DNA from 2 places in the Candidatus Enterococcus lowellii genome. Region 1 is predicted to be linked to the other one. Evidence: predicted binding sites of a transcription regulator. Region 1 holds the regulator's gene; the other holds the start of a gene.
What was found. The regulator HrcA, encoded in region 1, represses chaperone genes, less so after heat shock. The targets are predictions, from matches to a motif close to TTAGCACTCNNNNNNNNNGAGTGCTAA.
Positions count from the first base shown of each region.

Region 2: groES (co-chaperone GroES) is a predicted target of HrcA. The motif match lies at 4,239-4,265, and genes of this name have one in related genera.

Region 1 covers NZ_CP147251.1:2,321,841-2,329,521, reverse strand. Annotated here, with positions in the region: gene DOK78_RS11305 (HAD family hydrolase) at 1-684, opposite strand, end outside; gene hemW (radical SAM family heme chaperone HemW) at 764-1,927, opposite strand; gene hrcA (heat-inducible transcriptional repressor HrcA) at 2,169-3,209, shown strand; gene grpE (nucleotide exchange factor GrpE) at 3,301-3,795, shown strand; gene dnaK (molecular chaperone DnaK) at 3,845-5,668, shown strand; gene dnaJ (molecular chaperone DnaJ) at 5,837-6,997, shown strand; gene DOK78_RS11275 (hypothetical protein) at 7,295-7,681, shown strand, end outside.
Region 2 covers NZ_CP147251.1:1,194,405-1,202,085, reverse strand. Annotated here, with positions in the region: gene DOK78_RS05845 (HD domain-containing phosphohydrolase) at 1-1,291, opposite strand, end outside; gene groL (chaperonin GroEL) at 2,236-3,861, opposite strand; gene groES (co-chaperone GroES) at 3,909-4,193, opposite strand; gene DOK78_RS05830 (CPBP family intramembrane glutamic endopeptidase) at 4,422-5,060, shown strand; gene DOK78_RS05825 (6-phospho-beta-glucosidase) at 5,095-6,522, opposite strand; gene DOK78_RS05820 (PTS sugar transporter subunit IIC) at 6,546-7,681, opposite strand, start outside.

The sequences.
Region 1 (7,681 bases):
AATCCAAATATTTGACATGTTCGTACGATTCGAACCTAAAATATCTGTCATTAAATTATCGCCTATCATAATTGATTGCTCTGGGGATGCATTAGCTGTCTCAAGTGCAAATTCAAAAATTTTAGGATCGGGTTTACCAACCCCAACTTCACCTGAAATAATAATATGCGCAAAATAAGGCGCAATTTCGGGTGTAATTGCTAGCTTTGTTCGTTGCAAAGAAGGTGAGCCATTTGTCACTAGTACAAGTTGATATTTTTCTTTTAATTGGTCTAATACCGTAAAAGTATCTGAATAGACGAACGGATGTTTTTTACGCTCTACAACAAATTGTTGTGCCAATTGTTTTCCTAAAGCTAAATCCTCAATACCACAAGCTTTTAAACCATTTGTCCAAGCGTCCACTTGATAGGTATGGATTAATTGATGCATTTGTTGAAATTCTTCTCCAGGATCATCGAAGGTTCCCCATAACCCTTCAAAAGGATTAATACCAATCATTTGCGTGAATGCATACGTAGGGTAGCTTTGATATAATTTTGTTGCTTCTTCTCTAACCGCGTTCTCTAATACTTTTGAATCAATTGTGGCAACTGTTTTACAAGTTTCTTGAAATGCAGTTTTAATACTATGTTTGTCCCATAATAATGTATCATCTAAATCAAAAAAAATAGTTGTAATCATCTGTTTTCCCCTTTGTAGAGCCATGATAAGCTACATTCTAGCAAAAATTAATTGAAAAAGAAATCCTTTTTTCAGTCAGTTACTTAGGTAGTAAAAATTTTTCAAAAACTTCATTTCCTATAAAAAGACCTTGCTGCGTCAATTGTATGCGATCATTATTGACCACCAGCCAATTTTTTTCTATTAATTCAGGTAAAATTTTACCGTAGACATCCATAAATGAAACATTAAATTTCTCAGCAAAATATTTTTGAGAAATACCTTCTAATTTTCTCAGTCCCAAAAACATCTCTTCTTCAATTTGATTTTCTTTAGTTAACAGCTCTGTTTCAACAATTGGTAATTGGTTGTCGCGTAAAGGGCGTAAATAATGTTGAATCGGTCCAAAGTTTTTATAGCGCTCATTTTTCAAATAGCCACTGGCACCTGCACCGAAACCATAATAATTTTCATTATTCCAATACACGAGATTATGCTGTGATTCTTTGCCTACAGCAGCAAAGTTACTGACTTCATATTGACGATGACCAGATTTTTCCATGGCTTCGATCGCTTCTTCAAACATTTGACTTTCAACTTCTTGTGAAGGGAGTTCTAAGCGGCCTTGTCGTACCCAGTTCATAAATTGAGTTTTATTTTCTAAAATCAATGAATACATTGAGTAGTGAGGCAAACCCAATTCAATGGCGCGATGTAGCGTATCGCGAAAATCTTCCAACGTTTGTCCAGGTAAAGCGTAGATCAAATCAATGCTGACATTATCAAACTGATTTTTTTCAAGAACGCGAATTGTTTCATACACATCTTCTGCCGTATGTTTACGACCAATCTTTTTTAATAAACGATTGTTAAAGGTCTGCACACCCATAGATAAACGATTGACACCATGATGTTTCATGACTTGTAATTTTTCTTCAGTTAAATCACCTGGATTAGCTTCAACCGTAAACTCTTTCGTTGTGTTGGTTGGCAACAAGTGATGAATACCGGTTAATAAAACATCTAATTGTGTGGCAGATAAAGAAGTGGGCGTCCCACCTCCAATGTAAATTGTTTCAGATTGATCGGTAGGATGGACTTGCAACGTTAGTTCAATTTCTTTTAAAAGTAGTTGAATGTATTCGTCCACAGGTTGCCCTTCTAAAAAAACTTTATTGAAATCACAATAGTAGCAAATGTGTTCGCAAAAGGGAATATGGATATATGCCGATGTATTTTTAACTTGGGGTGTTTCTTCAAACATAAATGTGTTTCCTCCAGTATCACAGGTTCTGTGATCGATTGTATTCGAAAAACAGTGTACCATATTTTATATAAGAGGCGATATGTAGAAGTCTTTAATTTAGTCAAAAAGAAAATTAGCACTCTGTCTAGAAGAGTGCTAATTTTTGAGAGTTTCTTCTTGACTTCTATTTTAAATATGATATATTTATACATGTAGTTAGCACTTGATAGACAAGAGTGCTAATCAAGAGGTGATAAATTTGTTAACAGAAAGACAAGAAAATATCTTGCGTCTGATCATCCAAAATTATACAAATTTAGGCCAGCCAGTTGGCTCGAAAAAATTAATGGAGGATGGCATCGAAGCAAGTTCAGCGACGATTCGTAATGAGATGAAGACGCTTGAAGATTATGGATTACTTGCTAAAACACATTCTTCTTCTGGTCGAGTTCCTTCGATGACTGGTTATCGGTATTATGTCGATCACCTATTGACACCTTCGAAAGTAGGTAACGAAGATGTTGCACTGATTAGGCAGTCTTTTGGCAAAGAATTTCACGAGATTAATGAAATTATTCAACAGTCTGCCAATATTTTATCTACCTTGACAAGTTATACGGCATTGTCGCTTGGACCAGATGTAAAGGATCGAAGGCTAACGGGTTTTCGAATTGTTCCTTTAAACAATCGCCAAGTCATTGCAATTATTGTCACAGACAAAGGAAATGTGGAAAGCCAAGTCTTTTCAATTCCGAAAAACTTAAGTAGTGATGACCTTGAAAAAATGGTTCGTATCATTAATGATAAATTGATTGGGCAACCCCTGATGAATGTTTATCATCGTTTACGAACTGAAATTCCGATGATTCTGCATAAATATTTTCAAACGACTGATGGTGTTCTGGATTTATTTGATGGCATGTTAAATCATATTTTTGAAGAGAAGGTTTTTGTCGGTGGACGGATGAATTTATTGAACTTCGAACACAACCAAGACGTGGAACAATTTAAGTCAATGTATTCATTTATGAAGAATTCAGAAAACTTAAACCAATTGTTAGCACCACGCGATGGCGCCATTCAAATTCGAATTGGCTCCGAACTTGGGGACAACCTATTGAATAATATGAGTATGATTCAGGCAAGTTATGACATTGAAGGACACGGAAAAGGAACCATTGCTTTATTAGGGCCTACGAGTATGCCTTATTCGAAAATGTTTGGTTTAGTCGATGTATTTCGCCAGGAATTAGCTTTAACGTTGGTTAATTATTACCGGTCGTTAGATTCGGTTAATTAGCTAGTTAATCAATAGCATGATTTCAAATAGAAGGGAAGTTAGTCCATTGTCAGAACAAGAAAAAACTTCTGAAGAAATTATTGAAGAAGTAATGGAAACAAACGAAGAAGAATCGACAGAGGAAACAGAAGTTGTTTCTGAAGCCGATGAACTGAAAAAACAATTAGAAGAAACTGAAGACAAATTCTTACGTGCGCGCGCTGAAATCGCAAACATTACGAACCGTAATCGCAACGAAAGAGAATTGTTACAAAAATATCGTTCACAAGATTTAGGTAAAAAATTATTACCTGCCATTGACAATCTAGAACGTGCGATGAACGCGGAAGTAACTGATGAACAAAGTATCAGTTTGAAAAAAGGTGTGGAAATGGTATTAGAAAGTTTACGCCAAGCTTTGAAAGAAGAAGGTATTGAAGAAATTCCAGCTACTGGAGTTGCTTTTGATCCAAATCTACATCAAGCTGTACAAACTGTGCCTGCATCAGATGACTATCCGTCAGATACGATTGTAGAAGTCTTACAAAAAGGCTATAAACTACATGATCGCGTTTTACGTGCAAGTATGGTTGTTGTGGCACAATAATAAAATTTGATAATTTAATTGAAATGAATACACAAAGGAGATCTTTAATATGAGCAAAATTATTGGTATTGACTTAGGTACAACAAACTCAGCTGTTTCTGTATTAGAAGGCGGAGAAGCTAAAATTATTACAAATCCAGAAGGTAATCGTACAACACCATCTGTAGTCTCTTTCAAAAATGGTGAAATTCAAGTCGGTGAAGTAGCTAAACGTCAAGCAGTGACAAATCCTAACACAATTTCATCAATCAAACGTCATATTGGTGAAGCTGGTTATAAAGTAGAAGTAGAAGGTAAAACATATACACCACAAGAAATCTCAGCAATGATCTTACAATACATCAAAGGTTTTGCAGAAGATTATTTAGGTGAAAAAGTTGAAAAAGCAGTTATCACTGTACCTGCTTATTTCAATGACTCACAACGTCAAGCAACTAAAGACGCTGGTAAAATTGCTGGTTTAGAAGTTGAACGTATTGTTAACGAACCAACTGCAGCAGCCTTAGCTTATGGTTTAGATAAAACCGACCGTGACGAAAAAGTATTAGTATTTGACCTTGGTGGTGGTACATTTGACGTATCTATCCTTGAATTAGGCGACGGTGTCTTTGATGTATTATCAACAGCTGGTGATAATAACCTAGGTGGAGATGACTTTGATAACAAAATCATCGATTATATGGTAGCAGAATTCAAAAAAGAAAACGGCATTGACTTAAGTAAAGATAAAATGGCTGTTCAACGTTTGAAAGATGCCGCTGAAAAAGCGAAAAAAGATTTATCAGGTGTAACAAGTACACAAATTAGCTTACCATTTATTACAGCTGGCGATGCTGGTCCATTACACTTAGAATTAACATTAACTCGTGCAAAATTTGATGAATTAACTGCAGATTTAGTAGAACGTACAAAAGTTCCTGTACGTCAAGCATTAAAAGATGCTGGTATTTCTCAATCTGAAATTGATGAAGTTATCTTGGTTGGTGGTTCTACACGTATTCCTGCAGTTGTAGAAGCTGTCCGTAAAGAAACTAGCAAAGAACCTAACAAATCAGTAAACCCTGATGAAGTAGTAGCAATGGGTGCTGCGATTCAAGGTGGGGTTATCACTGGTGATGTTAAAGATGTCGTATTACTTGATGTAACACCACTTTCATTAGGTATTGAAACAATGGGTGGCGTATTTACAAAATTAATTGATCGTAATACAACAATCCCAACAAGCAAATCTCAAGTATTCTCAACAGCAGCTGATAATCAACCAGCCGTAGACATCCATGTATTACAAGGTGAACGTCCAATGGCTGCAGATAACAAAACACTTGGAAGATTCCAATTAACGGATATTCCACCAGCACCACGTGGAATTCCTCAAATCGAAGTAACTTTTGATATCGACAAAAACGGTATTGTAAATGTTTCTGCGAAAGATTTAGGAACTCAAAAAGAACAAACTATTACGATTAAATCTTCTTCTGGTTTATCAGATGATGAAATCGAACGTATGGTGAAAGATGCTGAAGCAAATGCAGAAGCAGATAAAGCTCGTAAAGAAGAAGTTGATTTACGTAATGATGTAGATGCTTTACTATTCACTGTTGATAAAACATTGAAAGAGCTAGAAGGTAAAGTAGATGCCGACGAAGTGAAAAAAGCTGAAGATGCACGTGATGAATTAAAAGCGGCTGTTGAAGCGAACAACATTGAAGAAATGAAAACAAAACGTGATGCGTTGAATGAAATCGTACAAAACTTAACAGTTAAATTGTATGAACAAGCCGCTCAACAACAAGCACAACAAGATCCTAATGCTGCTCAAGGTGGCGCAGATGATGTGGTTGATGCCGATTTTGAAGAAGTAGATAACGACTAACCTCGTTACTTGTGAAAAGCCAAAGTCATCCGCTTTGGCTTTTTCTTCTGGATTGAAGAGATGAAAATAAACATTTTTTCAAAGGATTTTTTCAAAAGGATGTTCCTTCTTTCGGATTTATGATAAAATACGAAAGACTGTTAAAAGCAAGAAAACGGAGGGAAGCCAATGGCAACAAAACGTGATTATTACGAAGTCTTAGGTTTACAAAAAGGGGCTTCGGACGACGAAATTAAAAAAGCGTATCGTAAGCTTTCCAAAAAATACCATCCAGATATTAATAAAGAAGCAGATGCAGAAACGAAATTTAAAGAAGTTTCAGAAGCATATGAAATTTTAAGCGACCCACAAAAACGTGCAGCCTATGATCAATATGGACATGCCGGTACAGATCCAAACTATGGTGGTGGAGCTGGTGGTTTCGGCGGATTTAATGGCGGCTTCTCAAGTGCTGGTGGATTTGGTGGTTTTGAAGATATATTTGAATCATTTTTTGGTGGAGGAGGCCGTACAGTAAATCCTAATGCCCCTCGACAAGGAGAAGATTTACAATATTCAATTAACCTAAGCTTTGAAGAAGCAATCTTCGGCGTAGAAAAAGATATTCAATACAAACGTGATGAAACATGTCATACATGTGGTGGAAATGGCGCGAAACCAGGAACCCAACCTGAAACATGTCATAAATGTCATGGCTCAGGTACAATCAATGTGGAACGTCAAACACCACTTGGTCGAGTAATGAGTCGTCAAACCTGTGATGTTTGTCATGGTACTGGTAAAGAAATCAAAGATGTTTGTGAAACTTGTCATGGCACTGGACATGAAAAGAAAACGCACAGTGTGAAAGTAAATGTTCCTGCTGGAGTAGAAAATGGGCAACAAATGCGTTTAGCTGGTCAAGGTGAAGCTGGTACAAATGGTGGTCCTTACGGTGATTTATATGTTATTTTCTATGTAGAAGAAAGTGATATTTTTGATCGTGATGGTGCGGAAATTTATTATGAATTACCGCTAAACTTTGTCCAAGCTGCATTAGGTGACGAAGTTAACGTACCAACTGTTCATGGCGAAGTTAAACTAAAAATTCCTGCTGGTACACAAACAGGTACTAAATTCCGTCTACGCGGTAAAGGTGCTCCACGTCTACGTGGTAATGGCAATGGTGACCAACAAGTAACAGTGAAATTGATTACGCCGAGAAACTTAAATGAAAGTCAAAAAGACGCGTTACGTCAATTCGCTGAAGTAAGTGGTCAAAAAACAACAGAACAACAACCAGAAGGCTTTTTTGATAAAATGAAAGATGCGTTTGGAAAGAAAAAATAAATAATTTTAGTAGTAGAAAATCTATCTTAAAAATAGATTTTCTACTATTTTTTATAGAGAAAAAGTCTCTGTAGCTAATCTGAAATTAATCTATATGATTTGATTGATGAAGTGAGCGTCATTTCAAGTTTTTTATAACGCTTAGAATATTTTTTTAAACAAACTAACATTTTTGAAAGGTTGATAAATAAAGTAATGTGGTACACTATAATTAAAGATAAAAGAATAATTAGTTATAATTGTGATTTTTTTAACTTACAATTGTTCTCTATCAAATAAATTAAAAGGAGCAAATTTATGGAAACTGTTAGAAATTTAAAAAAGGCTAAAACTTGGAATATGGTCTTATTAGTGTTATGTAGTATTTTTTTAATCATTACTTTGTTTAGTTTACCTACAGCTTTAAATCCCGATCCCTCATTATATAATGAACAACTACTAGGTCCACAAGCGTCACAACTATATGAACAAGCTAATAGTTTGCAATCTAAAGTGTATGCATCGATTGATGTAGTGATTTCAATTGCTATTGTCGTGTTACTTTTTTTAAATAATCAGAAGTTAAAAAGAAGAACTTTAGCATCTAAAACACCGTATTATTTATATCTAGGTTGGGCTGTAGTGGGCATTGTTTATTCTCTGTTATTTACTCCTTCAGTTGATTTAGGTGAAATGACTCAAATG
Region 2 (7,681 bases), 1.1 Mb from region 1:
TATCTTCAAACGGTTTACCTAGAACCTCTTGACTTTGCCACCCAGTAATTTTGGCTGCTTCATCATTAAAACTAGTAATGTTGCCTTGCTCATTCATTGCAATCACACCATCACCAATCGATTGTAAGGTAATTCGTAACAACTCTTCCTCGTGTATTAATTTTTGACGTAAATTTTCTCGATCAGTCACATCATATGCAATGACATAGTGGATATGTTCACTCCCATCCCATATCGGGCTACAATAGACATCTAATAAACGTTTTTCACCATTTTTTAACGTTTGGGGTACTGAACTTAATAATGTATTTCCTCGCCCTTTATTATTGTAGTTTTTGTAAAACTCATCAATCCATAATTCATTAATATCTGATAGTCGAAGCTTTAAAAATTCCTCTTCTGTATATCCATAAAAATCACAGGCAGAAGGATTCACGGATAAAATTTGCTCAGTTTTCACATCAAAAATGATTTTGATTGCCGCATGTTGGTCAAACATTGCTCGTAACCTTTTACTTAGTTGCTGATTTTCTTTTTTTACTTTATTTACTTCTGAAACATCTTTACTGTAAGACAAAATATACGGAATCCCATAAGTACTAAAGATAGGTGTTAGTTCTGTATGTAAAGTAAAGTTTCGCTCACCTACTTCATAGCTCCGTTCATATTGAACCAAACGATTTTTCTGAATTGCTTCATCCAAATAACCTTCTATTTTTTGTCGCAAATCCGTTTTGAAAACTGTCGAAAGCGGTTCTGCGTTTAAATCTTTTAACCCCGTCAATTGCATGTATAACTCATTGCTTTTTACATAGCGATATATGCCTTCATTAAATTCTAGTAATGCTAAGGCATAATTTTGACTTTCAAATAATGGCTCTACAATACGCACTATTTCCATCCGTGATTCTGTTTCTTTTTGTAGTGCTAGTTGTTCATCAGCTAATCGTAAAAACAAAACCATTTGTTTGTTATTTAATGGCATCGCACTCATTGTAAAATATTCATTAGCACTTGCTATAAAACAAGTTAATTCGTGTGTTTTATTATAGCGAATTGCATAATTACATAAAGACAACCAAATTTTTTCTTCATGAGGAAATTCTTTAAGAAGTGACGAAAGTTTTTCTCCGATTTGTTCTTGTTTCCAATGTAACATTTTTGCAAAGCTTTCATTCATAGCTTGTAATCGGAAATCGACCACACTATTTTCTAAATCAAAAATTAGTTTAATTTGACAACTTCCTAATGAATTCATTGCCTGTGTATTTATTATATTGTCTTTAATCATTCATCTACCACCAGTTTTGAATCATTTCTTCTAGTTCGTTCAATTCTTCTCTTATTTTAGCAAGCACCTTTCAGAAAAGCAATTTTAGGACTAGCTTGATTGAATATATTTTTTGTTTTTTTATTAAAAAAAAATAAAAATTATAGTAAAAAACTGATTTAATAGCGCTCGTTATCTGGATTTATTAAAAAAATTCATTTAATTTTTCTAAAATATTTAAATTAATTTATAAACCCTGGCAACTTATCGATTGTCTCTATAAATCATCCACAGTAATTTCAGGTTCCGCTAAAATTTCCTCTTCACATAATTTTATAATATTATTTAGGTTATTTAATAAGACTTTTTTAGCGAATTTGAAAGACTAGGCAGTATTTTTCAGTACCTGTTCAATTAAACACACAGATTCATCTGCTAAAAAAATTTAACGTTCAAGCATTGATTTACGACGTTTAAGCTAAAAGTGATTGCTTACAAATCAATGCTAGGATTATCAATGTAGGTAAGAACTATTTCATTGAGGAGTAATCTATTATTAAAAAATGGGATGATATTTTTATTGTTGTATCTATGATTCTAGTTATAGCATTAGTTTTAAATCCAAGCTTATTACTATTTGAGGGTGACTTCTTTTGTAATTTCTAAAGCTCTATACGCTATTACATTTATAGCCATGTTATTTACACTTGATTTAAAATTCCTTAAATAAATCTTTTTTATCCTATCATGGATACATTTCCTTAAAATAGAGGGCTATTCTCGATTTTTATGTTTGAATGGATGAAGAGCTATGGATGCAAGTACAACATTGCATTTTTATACTTATGTAATGAAAAAACAAGTAAACCAGTGTTTAAATAAACTGCCAAGTTTTGCTTCTTTCAGATGATATAGAACAAAAATAAAACGACAATCCCTTTTAAAACAGGGATTGTCGTTCGTTTTTACATCATACCGCCCATCATTGATGGATCCATTGCTGGCGCTGCTGGTGCAGCTGGTTCTGGTTTATCAGCAACAACTGCTTCAGTTGTTAATAATAATGCAGCTACCGAAGCGGCATTTTGTAACGCTGAACGAGTTACTTTTGTAGGGTCAACGATTCCAGCATCTAACATGTTTACCCATTCACCTGTTGCAGCATTGAAACCAATACCTAATTCAGCATTTTTCAAGCGGTCAATAATTACTGAACCTTCATAACCAGCATTTTCAGCAATTTGGCGTACAGGTTCTTCTAACGCACGTAAAACAATACGGATACCAGTTGCAGCATCACCATCTGCTTCAAGAGCAGCAACTTTATTGATAACATTCACTAAAGCTGTCCCACCACCAGAAACCATGCCTTCTTCTACAGCGGCACGTGTAGCATTCAATGCGTCTTCAATGCGTAGTTTTAGTTCTTTTAATTCTGTTTCAGTTGGTGCACCAACTTTAATTACTGCTACACCACCAGCTAATTTCGCTAAACGTTCTTGTAATTTTTCACGATCGAAATCAGAAGTTGTTTCAGTAATTTGGTTTTTAATAACTTGAACACGTGCTTCAATGGCTTCTTTTGTACCAGAACCTTCAACGATTGTTGTATTGTCTTTATCAACAACTACTTTGCTTGCTTGACCTAAAGTATCAATTGTTGCATCTTTCAAATCTAAACCTAAATCTTCAGTAATCACTGTACCACCAGTTAAAATAGCAATATCTTCTAACATTGCTTTACGACGGTCACCAAAACCTGGTGCTTTTACCGCAACGACGTTAAATGTTCCACGAATTTTATTCAAGACTAATGTTGGTAAAGCTTCGCCATCTACATCGTCTGCAATAATTAATAATGGTTTTGATTGTTGTAAAATTTGTTCTAATAGCGGCAAGATATCTTGAATGTTTGAGATTTTTTTATCTGTAATCAAGATGTATGGATTTTCTAGTTCTGCTTCCATTTTATCGTTATTTGTTACCATATATTGAGATAAGTAACCACGATCAAATTGCATACCTTCTACAACATCTAATTCAGTTTCAATTCCTTTTGATTCTTCAATTGTGATAACACCATCGTTACCAACTCTTTCCATCGCATCAGCGATATACTCGCCAACTTGTTCACTACCTGAAGAAACAGCCGCTACTTGCGCAATTGCTTCTTTAGAGTCAACAATAGAAGAGATATTGTGTAATTCTTCAACTGCAGCTTTTGTTGCTAATTCAATCCCACGACGAATACCTAATGGATTTGCGCCAGCAGTAACGTTTTTCAAACCTTCGCGAACAATTGCTTGTGTTAAAACAGTAGCTGTAGTTGTACCGTCACCTGCAATATCATTTGTTTTAGAGGCAACTTCAGAAACTAATTTTGCACCCATATTTTCAAAATGATCTTCTAATTCGATTTCTTTAGCAATTGTTACCCCATCATTGGTAATCAATGGAGAACCATATGATTTTTCTAAAACAACGTTACGACCTTTAGGGCCTAATGTTACTTTTACTGTATCTGCTAATTTATCTACACCTCGTAGCATTGCTGAACGAGCGTCTTCTGCGAATTTAATATCTTTTGCCATGATTTTTTTCACCTCAAAGTTTTTTTATACTGCGTATGTTTATTTGATTATTCTACGATTGCAACAATATCTTTTGCTGAAAAAATCAGATATTCTTTACCGTCGTATTTCACTTCTGAACCAGCATATTTTTCAAATAAAACAGTGTCACCAACTTTAACTGGTACAGCTGCTAGTTCCCCATTATCTAAGACGCGGCCTTCACCAACAGCGACAACCGTTCCTGTTTGCGGTCTTTCTTTTGCTGCAGATGCTAAAACAAGTCCTCCGACAGTTTTTTCTTCTTCTTTTGCGACTTCGATCAATACACGATCACCTAATGGTTTTAACACGATAAATCCCTCCAATTAATTTCTAATCTCTATGATTTGCTGTCATTAGCACTCTCATATATCGAGTGCTAACTTACAAAACTAATATTACTTATTTTCATTCTAGAATGCAAGTCTTTTGAATTATTTTTTTATAAAAGTCAAAATTGGTTAAATAAGTCTCTCCTTCTTAACAACTTGTCCTGCACTATTTTTGTTATAATAGTAAATAAACGAGAGGAGAATTCTATGTCCACAAAAAAATATAGTGTATTAACGATTTTATTTTATGCAGCTGCTTTTTTCTCGCCTGCTTTCTTACCCGCAACTAATCAAGTATTTGCCACGATGATTGCGTATCTTTTAGGAGCAGCTGTCTTAGTTATCTTATATTTACAACAAAATGAATGGCTATCTTTCGAAAGAAAAGAAAGCAATTGGTTAAAAGTCATTGCATTTGGATTAGGCGGAATTTTTGTAGCCATCTTTTTACAAAATATCGTCTTACAAATCGAACAATTATTTGGACAAGAGGTTGCTTCTGAAAATACGCAAAATATTATTCAAATTGTTTTACAGCAACCTCTTTTTGCCATTGCGGTGATGATTGGCGGACCTATCATGGAAGAATTTGTCTTCCGTCGTGCTATCACTGGTTTTCTTGAAAAATATCTGAATGTGTGGTTAGCAATTAGTATCAGCTCGTTCTTATTTGCACTCATTCATCAAGATGGGCATTTGTTATTGTATTTCGCCTTAGGATTTTTCTTTAGTCTACTCTATTACAACACTGGAAAAATCTGGACTTCTATTTTAGCGCATGTGGGGATGAATACCTTAGTTGTTATTGCCAATATACTTTTACAATCAATAGAACTTCCCAAATAAAAAAACCGTCTAGCTTCAACACTAGACGGTTTTTTTATAGTTCTTCTCCATTCGTTGCAATAACGTTTTGGTACCAATCAAATGATTTTTTCTTACTGCGAGCTAACGTTCCTTGACCTTCGTTGTCTTTATCAACATAAATAAAGCCATAGCGTTTTTTCATTTCCCCAGTTCCCGCAGAAACTAAATCGATAAACCCCCAAGGTGTGTACCCCAGCAAATCAATTCCGTCGTATTCCACAGCTTCCTTCATCGCTTCAATATGAGCTTTCAAGTAAGCAATCCGGTAGTCGTCTTCTACTCGATTCGTTACAGAATCGATTTCGTCAATTGCACCAAAGCCATTTTCAACAATAAACAATGGGCGTTCATAGCGTTCATTAAACCAATTCATCGCATAACGCAAGCCCATTGGATCAATTTGCCAGCCCCAATCAGAAGCCTCTACATTCGGGTTTCGCACCAAATCACGAGCTTCATCATAATCAAAGGTTGGTGCTTTCCCGCTGTCTTTAATCGCAAATGACATGTAATAACTAAAACCAATATAGTCAACTGTGCCTTTTTTCAATAAGTCTAAGTCTTCTTTTGTTCGGTCTAATTGATACTCTTTGCGTTCAAAATAAGCATCGATATAACTTGGATATTCGCCTTTACAATGAACATCCGTGAACCAATAACGACGTTGCATGGCTACTGTTGCGGCCATCATATCTTTTGGTGCGCAAGAATATGGATAGATTGGCACCATTGCAATCATGCAGCCAATTTGAAAATCAGGATTGATTCGATGACCAATTTCAACAGCTTTCGCACTAGCAACTAATTCGTAATGTGCCGCTTGATACATAATTTTTTCTCGGTCTTCGCCTTCAACATATTTCAAACCTGAATTTGTGAACGGCGCAAAGTCTTCTACATAATTTGCTTGGTTATTAATTTCGTTAAATGTCATCCAGTAGTTTACTTTATTTTGATAGCGTGTAAAACAAACTTCTGCAAAACGTGCAAAGAAATCAATCACTTTCCGATTACGCCACCCACCATATTCTGTAACTAAGTGATACGGCATTTCGAAATGCGACAATGTGATGACTGGTTCAATGCCATATTTTAGACATTCATCGAATAAATCATCATAAAATTGTAATCCAGCTTCATTAGGTTCTATTTCATCCCCTTTAGGAAAAATTCTTGTCCAAGCAATCGATGTTCGAAAACATTTTAATCCTAATTCTGCAAATAACTTCACGTCTTCTTTGTAATGATGGTAAAATTGAATGGCTTCATGGTTAGGATAATTTTCGCCTGCCAACACGCCATCGGTAATTCGACGGGGAACGCCATGTTTTCCTACAGTCATCACATCAGCCACACTAATACCCTTGCCGCCTTCTTGCCAACCACCTTCTAATTGATGGGCAGCCACTGCGCCACCCCATAAGAAATCTTTTCTTAACATACTTATACACCCTTTTCCTTTAATTAAATTTCTTCGCCACGTTCTTGTGCTACATTAATTTGATCCATTTTTCTTGCAAATGGGAAATAAATGAAAAAGCCAATTGTTAAAACGATTAACTGAAGTAACGCTGCTTGCCAACCACTAATTAAAAAGCCTGAAATCACAGGTGGCGTTGTCCATGGTACTTGAATAGCTGTAAACAAGGGGACTAATCCAGTGTATAGAGCAAAATAAGTAATAATACTAGAAACAACTGGCGTTAAAATAAATGGTACAACCATAATTGGATTCATCACAATTGGTGTAGCAAAAACAATTGGTTCATTAATTCCGAAAAAAGCTGGCGCTAGTGACAAGCGACCTAATTGTCGGTATTGAGCAGAACGTGCAAATACCGCCATAAACATCACTAAACCAATCGTCATTCCCGCACCCGTCACATTGATAAATTGGTCATAAAATTGTTGTGTCACAATATGTCCACCATTTGCTAACGTCAATCCTTTTCCAGAATTTAAAATTTCTGAGTTCGCCAATGAGTTTGCTTGTAAAATTGGTCCCATGATTCCACCAACAATTGTTGAACCATGAACTCCGAAAAACCAAAGAAATGGCGTTAAAAAACCAATCATTAAGGCGCCGCCTAAAGAATCAGTCACACCTTGCATTGGACTTTGAATCACTGCATAAATCCATTCAACTACGGTGGTCTTCATGAAAACATCAAACAAAGCATATACAATCATCGCGACAGTAATTAACGCGGCTGCTGGAATTAATGCTGTAAACGAATTAGCAACATTTGCCGGAACTTGTTCAGGAAGTTTAATTCGAATATCTCGTTTTAAGAACCATGAATAACCCCAACCAACAAAAAGACCGACTAAAATAGCACTAATCATTCCTTGACCACTTGTCCAGTTTTTATCGATTACATTACCAATTGTCACTCCTGCTTCTGCATCGGTTACAGTTGAACGCATTGTCAATAAATAAACAACTAATCCAATCATACCGGCTGGTAAGCCTTCAAACCCTTCATTTTTAACGTAAGAGTAAGCAATTCCCATGACAGCAAAAATGGACATAATGGCAAATGAAGCCCCGTATGCTTGGTCAAAATACACACCTAAACCAGAATCTCTTACCCAATCAG